4 regions of the Paenarthrobacter sp. Y-19 genome follow, and region 1 is predicted to be linked to each of the others. Evidence: riboswitches for the same ligand, from Rfam matches in the RefSeq annotation. Region 1 holds a riboswitch; each other region holds the start of a gene.

Region 1 (4,763 bases):
GTTCGTTCCCCCGCTGGCTGCCCTGCGCAGCGGCGCCACAGTCTTCGACGGCGATCCCCATGCCCGTAACCGTCCAATGGGAACCATCATCGAGGCACTGATCGCCCTGGGAGTTCCGGTCGCAGCCGAAGGCGGCAGGACGCCGTCGTCCCTTCCTTTCACGGTGGAAGGCACCGGCGAGGTGCGCGGCGGTCACTTGGTCATCGACGCGAGCGCTTCCTCCCAGTTTGTCTCGGCGTTGCTGTTGGTAGGCGCCCGCTTCACCGAAGGCCTGCACTTGGAGCACGTGGGCAAACCCGTTCCAAGCCTGGACCACATCACCATGACCGTTGAGGTGCTTCGGAGCGTGGGCGTTACTGTCGATGACTCCGTACCCAACCACTGGCGCGTTTCGCCCGGCAGGATCAGTGCTTTCGACCAGCGGATCGAGCAGGATCTCTCAAACGCCGGCCCCTTCCTGGCCGCCGCCCTGGCAACGCACGGCACTGTCCGCATTCCCAACTGGCCCACCGGCACCACACAGGTGGGCGATCTCTGGCGGACCATCCTTGCTGCCATGGGCGCAAGCGTCACCCTTGACGGGGGAACACTGACGGTTACAGGCGGCAATGAGATCAAGGGTGCTGATTTCGACGAAACCAGCGAGCTCGCGCCGACCGTAGCCGCACTGTGCGCTCTGGCTACCGGCCCTTCGCGATTGACGGGCATCGCCCACCTCCGCGGCCACGAAACAGACCGCCTCGCTGCCTTGGTTGCCGAAATCAACCGCCTTGGTGGCGATGCGGAAGAAACTGCCGATGGCCTGGTAATTCGCCCAGCTTCCCTCCATGGCGGAGTGGTACACAGTTACGCAGACCACCGAATGGCCACTGCCGGCGCCATCCTGGGACTCGCCGTCGACGGCGTCCAGGTTGAAGACATCGCCACAACATCCAAGACGATGCCCGAGTTCCCGGAGATGTGGGCACGAATGCTTGACTCCGCCGGCACGAATGAGGCCGGCAACTGACCATGGGCCGCGACGCACGTTCCTGGGACGAATCCGATGTCCGGATCCGTCCCAACAAAAAAGGATCACGACCCCGGACCAAGGACCGTCCCAGCTACGATGACGCCGTGATCGGACGGATCATCACGGTGGACCGCGGGCGGTACCGGGCAATCGTTGACGAAGACTCCCCCAACGAACGCATCATCATCGCCGCACGCGCCCGCGAACTCCGGCGCAACCCTGTTGTGCCCGGTGACTTCGTGGCCCTTGTAGGCGACGTTTCCGGGTCTCCGGACACGCTGGCCCGGCTGGTCCGGGTGGAAGAACGCCGGACCCTCCTTCGCCGCAGCGCCGATGACACGGATCCGATCGAACGGGTAGTCGTGGCCAACGCCGACCAGTTGGTGGTGGTTGTTGCAGCCGCGAATCCCGAACCGCGGACCGGGTTCATCGACCGCGCCCTTGTGGCGGCGTACGACGCCGGTATTGAGCCATTGCTGCTGATCACCAAGGCCGACGTGAAGGATCCCACTGAACTGCTGGCCAACTACGTCAGCCTGGATTTCCCGGTGATTATCAGCCGGACAGCCGATTCTGAAGCCGGCGGCATTGATGCCCGATCCGATGATGGGCTGTCGGCCCGGTTGGACAGGGATGCTGTTTCCCGGCTACGCGCACACCTCGGTGGCAAAGTGACCGTCATGCTGGGCCACTCCGGTGTGGGCAAGTCCACCATGGTCAACGCGTTGACGGGCGCCGAGCGGGCCACCGGCGGCGTGAATGCCGTCACCGGACGTGGCCGGCACACTTCGTCGTCGGCATTGGCGCTGAAGCTCGCGGATGCCCCCTCGGGCAGCTGGATCATTGACACCCCCGGTATCCGCTCCTTCGGCTTGGCCCACGTGGATCCGGACCGGATCTTGCATTCCTTCCCGGACCTCGAACCCGGCACCGAAGCATGCGAGCGGGGATGCAAGCACGACGCTACGGCAGTGAACTGCGGGCTGGACACCTGGGTCAATGAAGGACATGCGGGCCCTTCAGGGGTGGCGCGCCTGGCGTCACTGCGTCGCCTGCTGGGCGCGGACCCGCGCCTGGAGGCCAAAGAAGCGAAAGAGCTCGGCACGGTTACTTGATGACACTGGAAAACTGAAGGTGCAGCGGTAACGTCCCCACCGCCGCCAGTATTTCAGGATAGTTTGGTGCCATGACCCAACCCGCTTCCACCTACAACGACGACCTGCGCCTGGCCCATGTCCTCGCCGATTCCGTCGACGCCCAAACCATGGATCGCTTCAAGGCCCTGGACCTGCAGATCGAAACCAAGCCGGACCTCACCCCTGTCACCGATGCCGACAAGGCTGCGGAGGAGGCTATCCGCGGTCAGTTGTCGCGCTCGCGTCCACGTGATGCAGTCCTGGGTGAAGAGTTCGGCAGCAGTGGCCACGGATCGCGGCGCTGGATCATCGATCCCATCGACGGAACAAAGAACTTTGTCCGCGGCGTTCCAGTATGGGCAACGCTGATCGCGCTCGTCGATGAAGGCGAGCCCGTCGTTGGTGTGGTCAGCGCTCCGGCGTTGGGCAAACGCTGGTGGGCTGCCAAGGACATGGGCGCCTACATGGGTCGGTCCCTCGCTTCAGCAACCCGCCTCAAGGTGTCCAACGTTTCACGCCTGGCCGACGCTTCCATGTCCTACTCCAGCCTGTCCGGCTGGAAGGAGCGGGGCAATCTGGACGAATTCATGGACCTCACGGAGGACGTCTGGCGCACACGTGCCTACGGTGACTTCTGGTCCTACTGCCTCGTGGCCGAGGGCGCGGTGGACATCGCCTGCGAACCGGAGCTGAACCTCTACGACATGGCTGCGCTCGTCCCCATCGTGACGGAGGCTGGCGGTCGCTTCACTTCCCTGGAAGGCGAAGACGGACCGTTCGGCGGCAACGCCCTCGCCACCAACTCCATCCTGCATTCGGAAGTCCTGAAGCGTCTGAACCCCGGACTGGACGACCTCCTGCAGCCCCAAGCCTGAGGCCGGCCCTACTCCGGATTGCCGAATTTTCGACGGCGGACGCCCGCTTTTGTGCGCGTCCGCCGTTTTTTGTTCGCGGAAATGATGATTTGGCATTCCGCGTAACAAAGCGCTTAACAAAACCCCACGGCTTTGGATCGTCCCCCGGACGTGCCTTAGCCTTTTTTACAGGTCACGAGTGCCAGCGCTAAACCCCGGTTTGCTGGCCGGCAACCCTCCATTCGCGGTGGGGTGCCCCGGGTGACGACCCGGCCGGTCCGGAACGGATGCGGCAAGCGCGGATCCCCCCTGTGGGGGTCCCTCTTGAGTGAGGTCCCATGAGCACAGTCACGTTCAACGCAAACACCATCCCTTCCTTTGTTGACGAAGCCGCCCTCGAATCGGCAGCTGCGCGTCCCCTCGCCGCCGTCACGGGCGCGGAGCTTCAGGCGCCTCTGATCCAAGGTGGCCACGTCCGCTATGCCAACCTCGACTACGGCGCGTCAGCCCCTGCGCTGACGATTGTTTCCGCCTACCTCAACGAGGTCCTCCCGTACTACGCCAGCGTTCACCGCGGGGCAGGCTTCGCCTCGCAGATCAGCACCTCCGTCTACGAGAATTCCCGGAACATAGTCCGTGACTTCGTTGGCGGACGTGCAGACGATTCGGTGATCTTTACCCGGAACACCACGGACTCCTTGAACCTGCTGGCCGGCTGCCTCCCGCAGGTCGACGGCGGGTTTGCCGGCGAGGTCCTGTACTTGGACATTGAGCACCACGCAAATCTGCTGCCGTGGCAGGGCGTGCCGCACCGCAGCGTGGTTGCGGCGCCGACCCTGGCCGGAACGCTGGATAAGATCGAAGCCGAACTGGCCCTGGGCGGCGTCAGCCTGCTCGCCGTCACGGGCGCCTCGAACGTCACCGGAGAGATCCTGCCGATCGCCCGGCTTGCCGCGCTGGCCCACGAGTACGGCGCGAGGATCGTGGTGGATGCAGCCCAGCTCGCTCCGCACCGCCGCGTCAACATCGCGGAGGCTGACGTCGACTACATCGTCTTCTCAGGACACAAGCTCTATGCGCCGTTCGGCGCAGGAGTGGTAGTGGGCCGCCCGGACTGGCTCGACGCCGGGATCCCGCACCTGGCAGGTGGCGGCGCTGTCCGCGAAGCGCGCTTGGACTCCGTCAGCTGGGCCACGGGTCCGGCGCGGCACGAGGGCGGTTCCCCCAACGTCCTGGGCGCCGCGACGCTCGCCCGCGCCACGCAGGTACTCGCCGGCCTCGACCAGGACGCCTGGCACGCACACGAAGCGGGCATCCGCAGCTACCTGGTTGAGGGCCTGGAAGCCATCGACGGCGTAACAGTCCACCGGATCTTCAGCGATTCCGAGGACACCATCGGCGTGGTCAACTTCTCCGTAGAAGGATTCGACGCCGGACTGGTCGCCGCATATCTGGCGGCCGAACACGGAGTGGGCCTCCGCGACGGACGTTTCTGCGCGCATCCGTTGCTCAAGCGGCTGGGACTGCCTTCGGGTTCCCTGCGCGCAAGCTTCGGCGTCGGCTCCCGGTTGGAGGACGCCACCAGGCTGCTGGCAGGCATCGAGGAACTCAAGCGCAACGGCCTGGGCTGGGACTATGTGGTGGACGAGGGCCGCTGGGTACCGGCCAACGACCACCGCAGCTACCCCGAGTGGGCGCCCAACACCCCGGGCACAGCCGGTGCCGCTCCCTGCACGGTCGACTAGAGGGTAAATTCGTAGG
Region 2 (4,763 bases), 1.8 Mb from region 1:
AACAGCGACTTCCTGGTGGCCGGCCGCCGCCTGGGACCCTTCCTCTACACAGGCACCATGGCCGCCGTGGTCCTCGGTGGCGCATCCACCGTGGGCGGCGTGGGCCTCGGTTACAAGTTCGGCATCTCCGGCATGTGGCTCGTGGTGGCCATCGGCTCCGGCGTGCTGCTCCTTAGCCTCCTGTTCGCCGGCACCATCCAGCGGTTGAAAATCTACACGGTCTCCCAAATGCTGAGCCTGCGATACGGCAGCAAAGCCACCCAGACATCCGGAATCGTGATGTTGGCCTACACACTCATGCTCTGCGCCACGTCCACCGGCGCCTACGCCACCATCTTCGTGGTGCTCTTCGACTGGGAACGCTGGTTGGCAATCGCAGTCGGCGGCGCCATCGTGCTGGTCTACTCCACCATCGGCGGCATGTGGTCCATCACCCTGGCAGACCAGGTGCAGTTCCTCATCAAGACCGTAGGCATTTTCTTCCTGATGCTGCCGTTCGTCCTGAACGCAGCCGGCGGAATGGACGGCATCCGTGAGCGCCTTGACGCCAGCTTCTTCCAGATCGACGGCATCGGCGTCCAGACAATCATCACTTACTTCGTGGTCTACACCCTCGGCCTCCTGATCGGCCAGGACATCTGGCAGCGCGTCTTCACCGCCAAGACCGCCACCGTTGCACGCTGGGGCGGAGCTACCGCCGGTGTTTACTGCATCCTCTACGGCATCGCCGGCGCACTGATCGGCCTGGCTGCCCGCGTCGCCCTCCCGGACATCGATGTCGCCAACCTCGGCAAGGACGTTGTCTACGCAGAGGTGGCAACCCACATCCTGCCCGTCGGCATCGGCGGACTGGTGATGGCCGCGGCTGTGGCTGCGATGATGTCAACCGCTTCGGGCGCCCTGATCGCCGCCGCCACGGTGGCCCGCGCAGACGTTGTCCCGTTCGTGGCCAGCTGGTTCGGCAAGACGATCAACACAGACGACACGGAAAACCCCGAGCACGACGTCAAGGCTAACCGCTACTGGGTCCTGGGCCTGGGCATCGTTGCCGTCCTGATTTCCATGGCAGCTCAGGACGTCGTTGTTGCCCTGACCATCGCCTACGACATCCTGGTAGGCGGACTCCTGGTCGCCATTCTCGGCGGCTTGGTCTGGAAGCGCGGAACGGGCATCGCGGCTGCATGGTCCATGGCAGTCGGCTCAGTTCTGACACTGGCCCTGCTCATCATGTACGCGGTTGGTGTCATCCCGAGCGAAGACGGCGTCTACGCCAACGAGCCCATCTACTGGGGCCTCGGTGCTTCCCTGGTGGTTTACGTCGTGGTCTCCCTGCTGACTCCGCCCACGGACGCAGCCGTCCGCGAGGCCTGGGACAAGCGCGTAGCCGGCGCCATCTCCGAGGAACTGCCGCCGGAAGTCCACCCGGTGGGCAGCAGCAAGTAACCAGGCAATACCCGACGGCGGTGCCGCCCCCTTTGCGGGGCAGCACCGCCGTTGTTGTGTCCCCGGCAAAAGGGCCTTCACAACCGCAGGTGCGGTACTGTTGTCCCAGCTTCAAGAGATGTGGCGCCAAGCTCCGACTGGCCATGCACCAACCCCATGTTCACGGGTGGTTCGGATGAGGAAGCGGCCCGTCCCGGACCTGAGACAACCGAGCGGGCAAGAGCACTCTCCACAGGAGCAGCACCTTGCCGTATCAGAGCGATGCCAGCCACGCCCACAACACCACCGGCCAAACCGAAGCCCGGAACGTCACGGTGATTCCCGCCGTCGACCTTTACCTGGGCACGGTCACCATAGTGGCCAGGAACGAAACCCTATTCTTCCGGCATCCCCATCCGCAGCAGATCGCCAGAGCGCTGGCCCAGGCCGTCCGGCCCTCAACGTGGTGCGAGGCGTCCCGGACCCTGACGGTTACTGTGGCCGCGACAGGAAAACGGGATGGCCAGCCGCGCCTGTTCGCCCTCGGCAGCCGGGACGAGGACTAGATTTCCTCTTCCTCCCCACGGAATTCCTCGGTCTCATCGATCGGCACCACCCGTTCATCGTCCTCGGGGGCGTCCACTTCCTCAACCCAGGGCTCGTCCACTTCCTGGTCTTCGGCGTAGTCGTAGGCCGGGTCCGACTCGATGGTGGTGCGTTCCGGGTACTTGGCGTGTGATTCGGTGGTGTCCATGGTGCAACCTCCGTCCCGTGGGCCTGTAAGAGCCCGCTAACCGAGTGCGGGGAGGCTCCCCGCCCCTGTCCTTCCATCTGAGCACCGGCCAAAGCGAGGGTCAAGCAGAGCCGGAAATTACGGTGCACCGAACATTCCAGCTAAGGAATACCAGCCAAAAAACCCTGCAAATAAGCGGTAGTGTGGGGCGTGCAATGGGGCCGCAACTACCCCACCCAGCACAGGAGATAAAGTGCAGATGCACCAGGAATCCCACAGTTCGTCGAGCCCCGCTCCGGACCCCGCAATCGAACCCGCAGCCCTCCACCACACCGCAGACCCGGCAGCACCCACTGCGTCGGACATCAGGCGGTGGCGGCAGTACCTTGCCGATGAACGCGCCGAGGCTGCGGTCTACCGCGAACTCGCCCAGCGCCGCGACGGCGAGGAACGGCAGATCCTGCTGGCTCTGGCCGAAGCCGAAGGGCGGCATGAAGCGCACTGGCTCAAACTCCTGGGTGAGCACGCAGGCATGCCCAAAGCAGCTTCCGCCCGCAGCCAGTTCCTGGGGTTCCTGGCCCGCAACTTCGGTTCGGTCTTCGTCCTGGCCCTGGCGCAACGTGCAGAGGGCCGCTCCCCCTACGGAACCGAGCCGGCCGCCACCCCCGCGATGGTGGCCGATGAACAAATCCACGAGGAAGTAGTCCGGGGCCTGGCGACCCGTGGACGCAACCGGCTCTCGGGTACCTTCCGTGCTGCAGTTTTCGGCGCCAACGACGGTTTGGTGAGCAACCTGTCGCTGGTCATGGGCATGGCCGCGACGGGTGTACCGAGTTCCGTGGTCCTCATGAGCGGCGTTGCAGGGCTCCTGGCCGGCGCACTGTCCATGGGTGCCGGCGAATACGTCTCCGTCCGCTCGCAACGCGAACTGCTCAACGCCACCCTCCCCACCCAGGCCACCCTGACCGCAGCCCCGTCGCTGGACATCGACCACAACGAGCTGGTCCTCGTTTACCTGGCACGCGGCATGACCCGCGAAGCCGCCGAGCACCGGGCAGCCGAGCGCATGGGATTGTTCAGCTGCGACTGCGATCCCAGCCTCTCCCTGCAGCCCGAGAAGCCGGTGGCCGATGAGCATGAATCGGTGGGTTCGGCGTGGGGCGCGGCGCTGTCCAGTTTCTGCTTCTTCGCCTCGGGAGCCATCGTTCCGATCCTGCCCTTCCTTTTCGGGATGACGGGTATGGCCGCGCTCCTGGTGGCCGGAGTCCTGGTGGGCATCGCGCTGCTGGCGACAGGCGCCGTCGTGGGTTTGCTGTCCGGTACGTCGCCGCTCAGCCGCGGCCTGCGGCAACTGGCCATCGGGCTGGGAGCAGCTGCTGCCACCTACGGTCTCGGTTTGCTGTTCGGCGCGGCGATCGTCTGAGTTTGGACTGCTCCCCCGGCAGACCGTAATGTTGGTTCGTCCTCCGCGCTGCCCCGCGTGACCAAGGGCCCTGAGGAATGGAGAACCGTGGACTGGGAGCGGGAAGCTACGCACGTGCCGAAGCACCGGCGATCGGGAACAACCCAGCGCGTTCTGCTCGGCCTGCTGATGGCATTCATCGCGGCGACGGTCGCTGTGCTGGTGTCCTGGTTCCTGAATGGCGACCCCCGCATCACGGCACTGTTCCCGGGCGTCAGCGTCCCGGGCGGCCCGCAAACCGGGAAGATACAGCCCACCTCGGCCCGCATTCCGGACGCACCACCGCCGGGACTTGAGGAAGCGGACGCCCCGCTGGCCTCGCCGACGGCACCGGGCACCACCAATGATTCGTACAAGTTCCTGGCCATGAACGACGACGGCACCCCGGTGGGCTATTCCCCTTGCCGGCCGCTGCACTACGTGGTGAACAACGCCTCCGCTCCCGAAGGAACCGACCCCCTCCTGACGACGGCCATTGCCAATATCTCTGCAGCCTCGGGCATCCGGTTCGTCAACGACGGAACAACCGACGAACAACCCGCGGACCGGCGAGAGCCCTACCAACCCAACCGCTACGGCGACCGGTGGGCTCCCCTGCTGATCTCGTGGACCACACCAGAAGTGGCGCCGGCCCTTGAAGGGAAGGTCATCGGCACGGGCGGCAGCACCATGTATTCGCTGGACAAGGGCCCCAAAAGCTACATCACCGGAAGCCTGGAGCTGGACACACCCCAGATCGCGGAACTTCTGGCCGATCCCGGCGGTGCGGACTACGTCCTTGCCGTCATGCAGCACGAGCTGGGACACGTGATGGGACTGGACCATGTGGACGATCCGATCCAGCTCATGTACCCGGAAATCGGGGCACCGGACGGTCTGGCCGCCGGTGACCTGAACGGCCTCCATCTCCTGGCATCAGCCCCCTGCCGCAAGGACATCTAGCAGCGTTCAGGCGTTGGGTACAAAGGCCATGGACTCACGGGGACACTGGACTTATGCTGGCGAATACGGCCGACGGCGGCGCCCCACCGCCCGTCCGCGGCCTCCACGTCAGGGGGTTCCATGGAACCTTATGGGTCGTCCAAGTGGCCGGACCCGGATCCTCCCCGGCCCCATTACCTTCCGCCTTCGGGTCCGCACGAGCCG
Region 3 (4,763 bases), 1.4 Mb from region 1:
GGTCGCGCCGCCGTCGAACGCCTCCTACCCAAGCGGTTCCTACCCAAGCGATTCCTACCGGGCCGGACAGCCCGCTCCCGCGCCGTTTCCCACTGCCGGTTCCGAGCCCCAGGGCTACCGCGCCCGAAAGCTGGCTGAACTGGATGCGAAGTTCACCAATGGCCAGATCGCCATGGAGGACTACATGAAACAGCGCGGGGAGATCATGAACGGCTAGGCACGTCCGCAAACAGGCAACTCTACGAACAGGCTCCTCACGGTCAGGCGAAGAACGCCCCGCGAAGCTGCTCCGACAATTGGCCGATTTCCGTGAGGAAGCCATCGTGGCCGATCGGCGCCTGGATGGTGTGGACCGGAACATTACCCGGCAGTGCTGCCGCCAGCTCCTTGGACTGGGCCGGGAAGTACAGCCGGTCCGTGTCCACAGCAGCAACAAAGAACTCGGCGGTGGCACGCGAAAGTGCTTCCTGCAGTGTGCCCCGTCCCCGCCTGATGTCGTGAGACATCAACGCTTCGGTGATGGCGATATAGCTGTTGGCATCGAACCGCCGCACAAGCTTTGTCCCTTGGTGGTCCAGGTAGCTTTCCACCTGGTAGCGACCACGCTCCCCCAGGACTGCTGCGGAGAGCGGCGTTTCCTGATGTTGGGCTTCCCTGCCGAAGCGGAGATCCAGTTCCAGGGCGGAACGGTACGTGATGTGCGCAATCCGGCGGGCCAGGGCAAGTCCGTGTTCCGGGGCCGGACCGCCGTAGTAGTCCCCATTGTTGAAGTGCGGGTCCTGCCGGATGGCCAGGGTTTGGGCCTGCGCAAAGGCAATCTGCTCGGCGGTGCTGTAGGCTCCCACCGAAATGACGGCGCAGCGGTTGACCCTCTCCGGAAACGTGACAGCCCATTCGAGGGCCCTGGCCCCACCCATCGAGCCGCCCAGGACCGCGTGCCAGGATTCAATCCCCAAGAGGTCCGCCAAACGGGCCTCAGCAACCGTGCTGTCGCGAAGAGTGACCAGGGGGAACCGGGAACCCCACGGCTTGCCGTCCGGCGCATCGGAGGACGGGCCGGTGCTGCCATAGCAGCCGCCCACGATATTGATGGAGACAACGAAGAACCTGTTGGTGTCGATGGTGGCGCCCGGACCCACCAACTGCTCCCACCACCCTTCCTCGTCCGTGGCTCCGCGGGCAACGTGGGTGCTGCCCGTCAGCGCATGCTGGATGAGCACGGCATTGGACGCGTCGGCGTTGAGTCGTCCCCAGGTTTCGTACGCCAACACGACGTTGGGGAGGTGACCGCCGGCTTCGAGCGCCAGCGGCCCTATGCCCGCGTACTTGACGGTTCCGTCTTCTTCTCCGGATTTGGGAAGTGCTGTAGCAGTGATGGTCATTCCTTTGACACCTAACTTCGCGCTTGCCCGTCGCCTTGCGTGCGAACAGGCCAGGTCTTCACCCGGGGCACCCCACCGCGGAAGGAGGGTTGCCGGCCAGCAAGCCGGGGCTATCTGCTGGCACTCATGACCTAATACGTAGAGTCTAGGAAAGACACCACCGTTATGGCGAAGAATGTGACACCAGTGTGACGTTCAAGGGCAGCTTCATTCACGAAAGAGCACTCCGGGGTGCCGTCCGGCGAATAATCGTCGATGTGGACGACACCCCGGGTCCGTCAGCCAGGTGCGTCAGCTGCAGGCGTGGACTGCCCGTTCAGGCACCCTTGGCCGCGCGGAAGCCGGCTTCGAGGTCGGCAATGATGTCATCGATGTGCTCAATGCCCACGGACAAGCGGACCAGGCCCGGGTTGACGCCGGCGGCTACCTGCTGCTCGACCGTCAGCTGGCTGTGCGTGGTCGACGCCGGGTGGATGACCAGGGAGCGGACGTCACCGATGTTGGCGACGTGGGAGTGCAGCTCCAGACCGTCCACGAAGCGCTTGCCGGCCTCTACGCCACCGTTGATGTTGAAGGCCACGATGGCTCCCGTGCCCTGGGGTCCGTACTTGCGGCCCCGCTCGTACCAGGGGCTGGACGGCAGGCCCGCATAGGCGACCGATTCGACGTCGTCATGCGCTTCCAGCCACTCGGCCACCTTGGTGGCGTTGGCGACGTGGCGCTCCACCCGCAGGCTCAAGGTTTCCAGGCCCTGCGCGATGAGGAACGCGTTGAACGGCGACACGGCCGAGCCGAGGTCGCGAAGGAGCTGGACACGGGCCTTCAGGATGTAGGAAAGGTTGGCTCCGAGCGCTCCGTCCTTGCCCAGGTCGCGGGCGTAAACCAAGCCGTTGTAACTGGGGTCCGGGGTGTTGAAGCCGGGGAACCGCTCCGGGTCTTTGCCGAAGTCGAAGTTGCCCGAGTCCACGATCACGCCTGCGATCGCCGAACCGTGTCCGCCGAGGTACTTGGTTGCGGAGTGGACCACAATGTCCGCGCCCCACTCGATGGGCCGGATGAGGAACGGCGTGGAGAGGGTGTTGTCGACGATGAGAGGCACGCCTGCCTCGTGCGCGACACCGGCGACGCCTTCGATATCCAGCACGTCCTGGCGTGGGTTCGAGACGACTTCACCAAAGAACAGCTTGGTGTTCGACTGGACGGCCGCACGCCACTGCTCGAGGTTGTCCGGGTCCTCGACGAAAGTCACGGAGATGCCGAACTTCTTCAGCGTGTGGGCCAGCAGGTTGTACGTGCCGCCGTAGAGGCTGGGGCTCGCGACGACGTGGTCGCCGGCCTCGGCGATGTTCAGGATGGCAAAGGTCTCGGCTGCCTGGCCCGAACTGAGCAGCAGTGCACCCAGACCGCCTTCGAGGCTCGCGACGCGCTGTTCCACGGCGTCCTGCGTGGGGTTGCCTATCCGGGTGTAGATCGGAGCCAGTTCGGCCAGGGCAAAGCGGTTGGCCGCGCTTTCAGCACTCGGGAAAACGAACGACGTTGTCTGGTAGATCGGCAGGGAACGCGCGCCCGTGGCGGCATCCGGCTCTTGGCCTGCGTGGATCTGGCGGGTTTCGAAAGACCATCCTTGGGACATGGAATTCTCCTGTTCGTGGCGCGTGTGGTCGGCGGAATAGCTGCGGGAAGGAAGCTGCGGCCAGTCTAGGAAGTGTCCGGGTCCTTGGACAGCTTTGTGACGCCAGCAGAATATATGGGCTCTTTTGCGACCTTCCATGACGCCCGTCGCGAGATCCCACCTTAGTTAGGGTTGGCTTAGCTGAGACACCGATCACAAAGTGCCAAGATGAAGCCATGCGCATGGATCACGTCTCTTACGCCTGTGAACGAGATGGCCTCTTGGCCACTACCGAACGAATTTCCGCGGCTCTGGGAGTGGACGCAGTCCGGGGCGGAGTGCACCCGCGCTTCGGCACCCGGAACATGATCATTCCCCTTGCGGATAACAAGTACCTGGAAGTCGTGGAGGTCCTGGACCACCCTGCTTCCGACAAAGCACCCTTCGGCCAAGCTGTCCGTGCACGCTCAGCCGCCGGCGGCGGTTGGATGGGCTGGTGCGTGGCAGTTGACGACCTCGCCCCGTTTGAGGAACGCCTCGGCCGCGCAGCAGTCCCGGGCAACCGCAAGTTCCCTGACGGCCGCGAACTGGTGTGGCAGCAGATCGGCATCCTCGGCTTGATCGCCGATCCCCAGGTGCCGTACCTGCTCAAGTGGGAGGGCGACCCCTCACTTCACCCGTCCAAGGTGTACGAGAGCGATGTGAAGATGTCCAGCCTCACGATCGCAGGTTCCGCCGAACGCGTGACCGAATGGCTGGGCGAGCCAGTGGAGAAGCCTCTCGAGGACGTCGCGGTCCAGTGGATAGCACCACGCGGCACGCCGGGCATCATGGCCGTCACTTTCGAAACCGCCTCCGGAGCCGTCACCATCTGACCGTTCCCCTGATCCGGGCTGGTCCCGGCCCTGGACACCGCTGTCCAAACAATGCTTCGGCCGCCATCAGCGGGTGCCAATGACGTCACCCACCGATGGCGGCCGGATACTTTTAACGGCTGCAACGGCTTTCACGGCTGCTCAGCCCAGGCCCACCGCTTTGCCGAACAGGCTGAATCCAACGAACGCCACAATGTCCAACAGGGCATGGGCAATCACCAAGGGCATCACCCTCTTGGTCTTGGTGTAGATCCACCCAAAGACCAGGCCCATCACCACATTGCCGATGAACGGGCCAAAGCCCTGGTAGAGGTGGTAACTCCCGCGAAGGAGGGCGCTGACGATGATGCCCGCCGGAACGCTCCAGCCGAACTTGCCGAAGCGGTCCAGGAGATACCCCACCACAATCACTTCTTCCACAATGGCGTGTCGCACGGCGGAGAGAATCAGCACGGGAACCGTCCACCAGTAGGCATCCAGGCCGCTGGGCACAATGGCAGTGGTGATTCCCAGCGCCCGGCCGGCCGCGTAGAGGCCAAGGGACGGTATGCCGATAAGCGCCGCGAGGCCCAGGCCCTGAAGCAGATCCTTGCCGGGGCGGGCCAGGTTGAAGCCGAGCCGGGCGAACGCCGAACCTTCACCGTCCCTGGTGGCCTGGACGTGCGTGGACAGGAAGTAGAACACCAGCGCCACGGGCACCAGGGCGAACAGGATATCCAGAAGCTGGTACGTGAGATCGAAATATTCGCGGGTGCTCTGGGACCTGTTCAGCGTGGACGTTGCATCAGCCAGCGGCGCCCGCGTCATCTTGTCGAGCAGCTGCACCACGGAGTAGACAGCCGACTGGCCCAGGGAAAGGCCCAGGACAATGAGCACTTCGGCGCGCAGCCGGCG
Region 4 (4,763 bases), 1.1 Mb from region 1:
CATACTTAGTGCCGTGCGGTCCTTGATGGAACCACCGGGGTTCTCGGACTCCAGCTTGACGTGGATGACACTGCCGAGCCCGCGGCTGAAGTTCTCCAGCTTGACCAGCGGAGTGTTCCCCACCTTTTCCAGGACCGAGGCGTCGAGACCATCAAGACCCCCGGGCAGTGCATGCAACCCATGCTTACGGGTGGCCGTGCTCATGGCGTCGCCTCCTCTGTTTCAGTGAAAAGCTGATCCACGGCTTCGCGCAGCACCGTCCGCGAGCGCTCCACCAGGTCCGGCGCCGGCGGCCGGTCCGCCAACACATCAGCAAGCCGGCCCGCCACCAGCCCGGTCCCGTTGCCGAGCGGCTGTGCAGCTTCGGCTTCCAGCAGGAGGTAGGAAGCCGTGAGGGACTCGATGGCCAGGAGCTTCTCCGCGGCATCAATCGACTTCTCCAGCTGTTGCAAGGCCAGCGGAGCAAGCGTCGAGTGGTCCTCGATGTCGGCTGAGAGCGTGGGCGCGCCGAGGGTTGCCGGCGCTGCCAGGAATTTGAGTTCGGCCAACAGTCCGGCCGCGGAATACCAGAGCAGCCCGGGCAGCTCCTCCTGGATCAAGGCAGACGCCGCACCGGGCGCGGAGGACGCCGCTGCCAGGTGCCTCGCCCGGATGGCCCGCTGCGGTGGATACAGCTTGGCGATCCGCCGCTCGCTGGAAATCCCCACGTGCGCCAATCCCAACCGCAGGCTTTCGAAGGACAACGCCAGCTGCATGGGTTGGAAGTTCCCGCCGGACACCATCGTTCCCGACTCCACATCGACCAACGGGTTGTCTCCCCGGCCGTTCAGCTCCACTTCCAGGCCCGAACGCAACTGCGCCACCAAGAACCGGAACGCCCCGTGGGTCTGCGGTGCAGCCCGGAAGGACAACGCGTCCTGTACCGACGCTTCCCTGCGGACATCCTCCAGCCAGCCACCGCTGAGAAGCCGTCGAACAGCGGCGGCCGAGTCCCGCTGGCCGTCAACCGCCTTGGCCCTCTGGATGGCCGGCGAAAAGGGACTGAGGTTTCCGCCGCCGTCGTACCTTGCGATCGCCTCCAGCGACAATGAAAGCGCGACGTCGGCGAGCCGGGCCAGGTGCTGCAGGCGCACCAAGGCGAGGGCTCCCGCGCCCACGGAGTAGGCATTGGCGCTCACCAGGGCCAAGGCCTCTCCGGCAGCAGGTTGCAGGGCTTGCAGGCCGGCGTCCGCGAGGGCTTTGGCGCCGGGCACCAGCATGCCGGAGGCATCGAACGCTTCCCCCTCGCCCAGGGCTACGGCAGCGACGGCGGCCAGCTGGGTCAGGTCGGAGGAACCCACGGACCCTTCGCGCGGGATGGCGGGGTAGACGCCGCGGTTGAGCAGTTCGGCGTAGAACCCTGCGGTCCCGACACGCACTCCGGAGCCGCCCCGGCTGAACCCGACAAGCCGGGCCAGGATCACTGCGCGCGCTGCGGCACGATCCAGATACGGGCCTACGCCGCTGTTGTGATACCTGATGACCTGCACCTGGTAGGCGAGGAGGGACTTCTCCTCCACAGCAGTGTCCCGGCCTGACCCTAGAAGGGTATTCAAACCGTAGATCCGTTGGCCGGAGGCGGCCGCCTCCTCCACGATGTCCCTTCCCCGTCCGATCAAATTCAACGCTTCTTGGTTGAGTTCCACGTGAAATGTCGGATCCGCAGCCGCTTCCGCCACAGCCAACGCGGAAACGGGGCCCGTCCCGATGGTGAAAATGCCCATTAGAAATCCAGCAGGTTTTGGCGGAATCCGCCGTTGCCGTAACTCTTCCTCAACAGGCCGCGGCGGCGGAGTTCCGGGGTCAGCTTGTCCAGCACACCGTGCACGGTCACCGGATCAACGAAGCCGGAGAACAGGAAGCCGTCGCCCCCTACCGCCGCGCCGGTCTCCTCCAGATAATCCGCAATTTCTCCCACCGTGCCGATGATCGAATCCCCGGCACCACCGCTGCGTGCCTGCAGGATTTCACGCAGAGTGGACCCGGGAGGGGCAGCCTTGGCGAAGTGCTCCAAGGTGCCCTGGTTGCTGTTGGTGCTCAACTCCGGAAGCGGGGCATCGAGGTCGAACTTTTTGAAGTCGATCACGGACAGGTAGGAGATGGAGTTGAGCTGGCTGTCGATGTCGCGCTGCGTCAATTCCCGGCGCTGCGCCCGCAACTCCTCGGCCTCGGCTGTGGAACCCACCACGGTGGGCTTCAGCACGAAAAGCACCTTCACGTCGTCGGGATTCCGGCCGGCTTTCGCCGCCTCGGCCCGGATCGAATCCCGGTAGGCCTTCATACCGTCAACGCCGCGGGCGAGCGCAATTGCCACATCCGCGTGACCGCCGGCAAACGCTTTGCCCCGCGGAGAGGCGCCCGCTTGGACAAGCACGGGTTCCTCGGGCAACGGTGCCGTGTTCAACGGCCCACGGACCTTGAAGAAGTCCCCGTCGTGGTTGATCGGGTGCACTTTGGTATGGTCCGCAAACACCCCGGCTGAAACGTCCTCAAGTACAGCGTCGGCCTCCCAGCTACGCCAAAGCCGCCTGACGACGTCGACGAATTCCTCCGCTTTTTCGTACCGGAGGTCGTGTTCGATCTGCTGGTCCAAGCCGTAGTTCTGCGCGGCGAGATCGCTGCCCGAGGTGACCACATTCCATCCGAGCTGCCCCTCGGAGAAGTGCTGCAGGGTAGCGAGGAGCCGGGCCGCGGTGAAGGGCGGGTAGAAGGAAGCGCTGACCGTGGGAACGATCCCCAGGTGCTCCGTGGCGGAAAGCAAGTACGGGACCAACGCCAAAGGATCGTGTTTCGGCGCAAAGGAAGCATGGGCCAGCGAAACCTCGGCAGTACCACCATAGGTGTCCGGGACGGTCAGGGAATCCTCGATGATGAACAGGTCCAGCCCGGACAGCTCGAACGCGCGCACGGCCTCCTGGTACAGGGCGGGCTTCTTCCAGTCGTACCCCAGGCTGTAGCCCGGAGTGCCCCAGCCCTGCACCCCGAAACCGTGCCCAACGAACCAACCAAAATGCAGCATGGGCTTGAGTGTAGAACTGCTCTGTCCGTTCACCGCGACCTGATTTCATACGAAGTTACAGGGGGTCGTACTGCGTCAATTATGCTCCCGGGACGTCTTAATTGGACCCGTACTCCAGTACCGCCCGGTTACGCAACATGACGACGGCCGCCGTGCGGGCCGTCGTCGTGAATGCTACGTTTTTCTTGAGTAATGAGAACCAGCGCAAAGCCCTGACTTGCTGGTCGGCAACCCTCTCTCCGGCGGGGTGCCTCAGGTGACTACTCGGCGTATCGACAACTCGAACTGCAAGCGTGACTGAGGAGCACCAGCAATGCCTGAACCCACTGAAGAAAAACTCTCTTACCGCCTGATAACAGGCCCGGATACCCGCGACTTTTGTGAGCGGATCACCAACGCCCTGGCGGATGGGTACGTACTGCACGGCAGCCCCGCCGCCACGTTCAACGGAACCGACGTGATCGTCGCGCAGGCCGTCGTCCTGCCCGCCGCGATTGCCAGCGCCGATGCCGCAGTCGCCAACGCCGTTGATGAACTGGATACCGACGACGAAGAAGCATTCGAGGGCCACGCATGAGCTACGCAGGTGACCTGACCCCGCAGGACGCGTGGGCCAAGCTTGAACAGGGCGCCATCCTGGTGGACGTCCGCACCGAGGGCGAATGGGCCCACATCGGAATCCCCGACACGAAAGCCACCGAGAACGATCCCCTGTTCATTCAGTGGAACCTCGCCGGCGGCATCCCGAACTCCCGCTTCATCGAGGACCTGCAACAACAGGCACCCGAGGACGACGGCGTGGAGCTCGTCTTCATCTGCCGCTCCGGCCAGCGCTCCATCGCCGCCGCCATCGCCGCCACGCAGGCAGGCTTCACCGCCTACAACGTCCTTGAAGGCTTTGAGGGCGAACCCGACCGTTACGGCGAACGCACCGTCAATGGTTGGAAGAACCGTGGCCTGCCAACGAATCTGGGGACCGAGTAAGTGACTTTCAATCCTGACGCCGCCGGCTGGAGCCCCGACACCCAGGCCGTTCGCGGTGGACTTGACCGTACCAACTTCCAGGAAACGGCCGAACCCGTCTTCCTGAACTCCGGCTTCGTTTACGAATCCGCCGCCGCGGCAGAACGCGCCTTCACCGGCGAGGACGAACGCTTCGTCTACTCCCGCTACGGCAACCCGTCCGTGGCCACCTTCCAGGAGCGGCTGCGCCTCCTCGAAGGTACCGAGGCTTGCTTCGCGACGGCGTCCGGCATGTCCGCCGTGTTCACCGCACTGGGTGCCCTGCTGGCTGCCGGCGACCGCGTGGTTGCCGCCCGTTCCCTCTTCGGCTCCTGCTTCGTGATCCTCAACGAAATCCTTCCGCGCTGGGGCGTGGAGACCGTGTTTGTTGACGGACCGGACCTTGACCAGTGGCGTGAGGCTCTCTCCGAGCCGACCACTGCGGTCTTCTTCGAGTCACCGTCCAACCCGATGCAGGAAATCGTGGACATCCAGGCCGTCAGCGAACTGGCGCATGCCGCTGGGGCGACTGTCGTCGTCGACAACGTCTTTGCCACTCCCCTGCTGCAGCGCTGTGGCGAGCTGGGCGCCGACGTGATTGTGTACTCAGGCACCAAGCACATCGACGGCCAGGGACGCGTCCTCGGTGGCGCGATCCTGGGCACCAAGGAGTTCATCGATGGACCGGTGAAGCAGCTCATGC

What was found. Region 1 has a riboswitch for S-adenosylmethionine ahead of PYR64_RS11980 (aminotransferase class V-fold PLP-dependent enzyme). Riboswitches for the same ligand answer to the same signal wherever they lie in the genome.
Region 2: it holds a riboswitch for S-adenosylmethionine, as region 1 does, so the genes downstream of both, PYR64_RS03445 (hypothetical protein) here and PYR64_RS11980 (aminotransferase class V-fold PLP-dependent enzyme) in region 1, are expected to answer to the same signal.
Region 3: it holds a riboswitch for S-adenosylmethionine, as region 1 does, so the genes downstream of both, PYR64_RS05305 (homoserine O-acetyltransferase) here and PYR64_RS11980 (aminotransferase class V-fold PLP-dependent enzyme) in region 1, are expected to answer to the same signal.
Region 4: it holds a riboswitch for S-adenosylmethionine, as region 1 does, so the genes downstream of both, PYR64_RS16925 (DUF1737 domain-containing protein) here and PYR64_RS11980 (aminotransferase class V-fold PLP-dependent enzyme) in region 1, are expected to answer to the same signal.

The regions. Positions count from the first base shown of each region.
Region 1 is NZ_CP119414.1:2,546,493-2,551,255, forward strand. It holds gene aroA (3-phosphoshikimate 1-carboxyvinyltransferase) at 1-1,009, shown strand, start outside; gene PYR64_RS11970 (ribosome small subunit-dependent GTPase A) at 1,012-2,127, shown strand; gene hisN (histidinol-phosphatase) at 2,199-3,023, shown strand; SAM riboswitch class IV at 3,194-3,307, shown strand; gene PYR64_RS11980 (aminotransferase class V-fold PLP-dependent enzyme) at 3,341-4,747, shown strand.
Region 2 is NZ_CP119414.1:724,032-728,794, reverse strand. It holds gene PYR64_RS03450 (sodium:solute symporter) at 1-1,443, shown strand, start outside; SAM riboswitch class IV at 1,553-1,672, shown strand; gene PYR64_RS03445 (hypothetical protein) at 1,689-1,988, shown strand; gene PYR64_RS03440 (hypothetical protein) at 1,985-2,176, opposite strand; gene PYR64_RS03435 (VIT1/CCC1 transporter family protein) at 2,415-3,578, shown strand; gene PYR64_RS03430 (matrixin family metalloprotease) at 3,666-4,559, shown strand; gene PYR64_RS03425 (peptidase M10A and M12B matrixin and adamalysin) at 4,680-4,763, shown strand, end outside.
Region 3 is NZ_CP119414.1:1,158,632-1,163,394, reverse strand. It holds gene PYR64_RS05310 (hypothetical protein) at 1-217, shown strand, start outside; gene PYR64_RS05305 (homoserine O-acetyltransferase) at 261-1,382, opposite strand; SAM riboswitch class IV at 1,397-1,514, opposite strand; partial or broken gene PYR64_RS05300 (bifunctional o-acetylhomoserine/o-acetylserine sulfhydrylase) at 1,699-3,036, opposite strand; gene PYR64_RS05295 (VOC family protein) at 3,231-3,869, shown strand; gene PYR64_RS05290 (type II CAAX endopeptidase family protein) at 4,011-4,763, opposite strand, start outside.
Region 4 is NZ_CP119414.1:3,613,458-3,618,220, forward strand. It holds gene PYR64_RS16910 (cysteine synthase family protein) at 1-204, opposite strand, end outside; gene PYR64_RS16915 (aromatic amino acid ammonia-lyase) at 201-1,763, opposite strand; gene PYR64_RS16920 (NtaA/DmoA family FMN-dependent monooxygenase) at 1,763-3,091, opposite strand; SAM riboswitch class IV at 3,247-3,358, shown strand; gene PYR64_RS16925 (DUF1737 domain-containing protein) at 3,372-3,635, shown strand; gene PYR64_RS16930 (rhodanese-like domain-containing protein) at 3,632-4,042, shown strand; gene PYR64_RS16935 (O-succinylhomoserine sulfhydrylase) at 4,043-4,763, shown strand, end outside.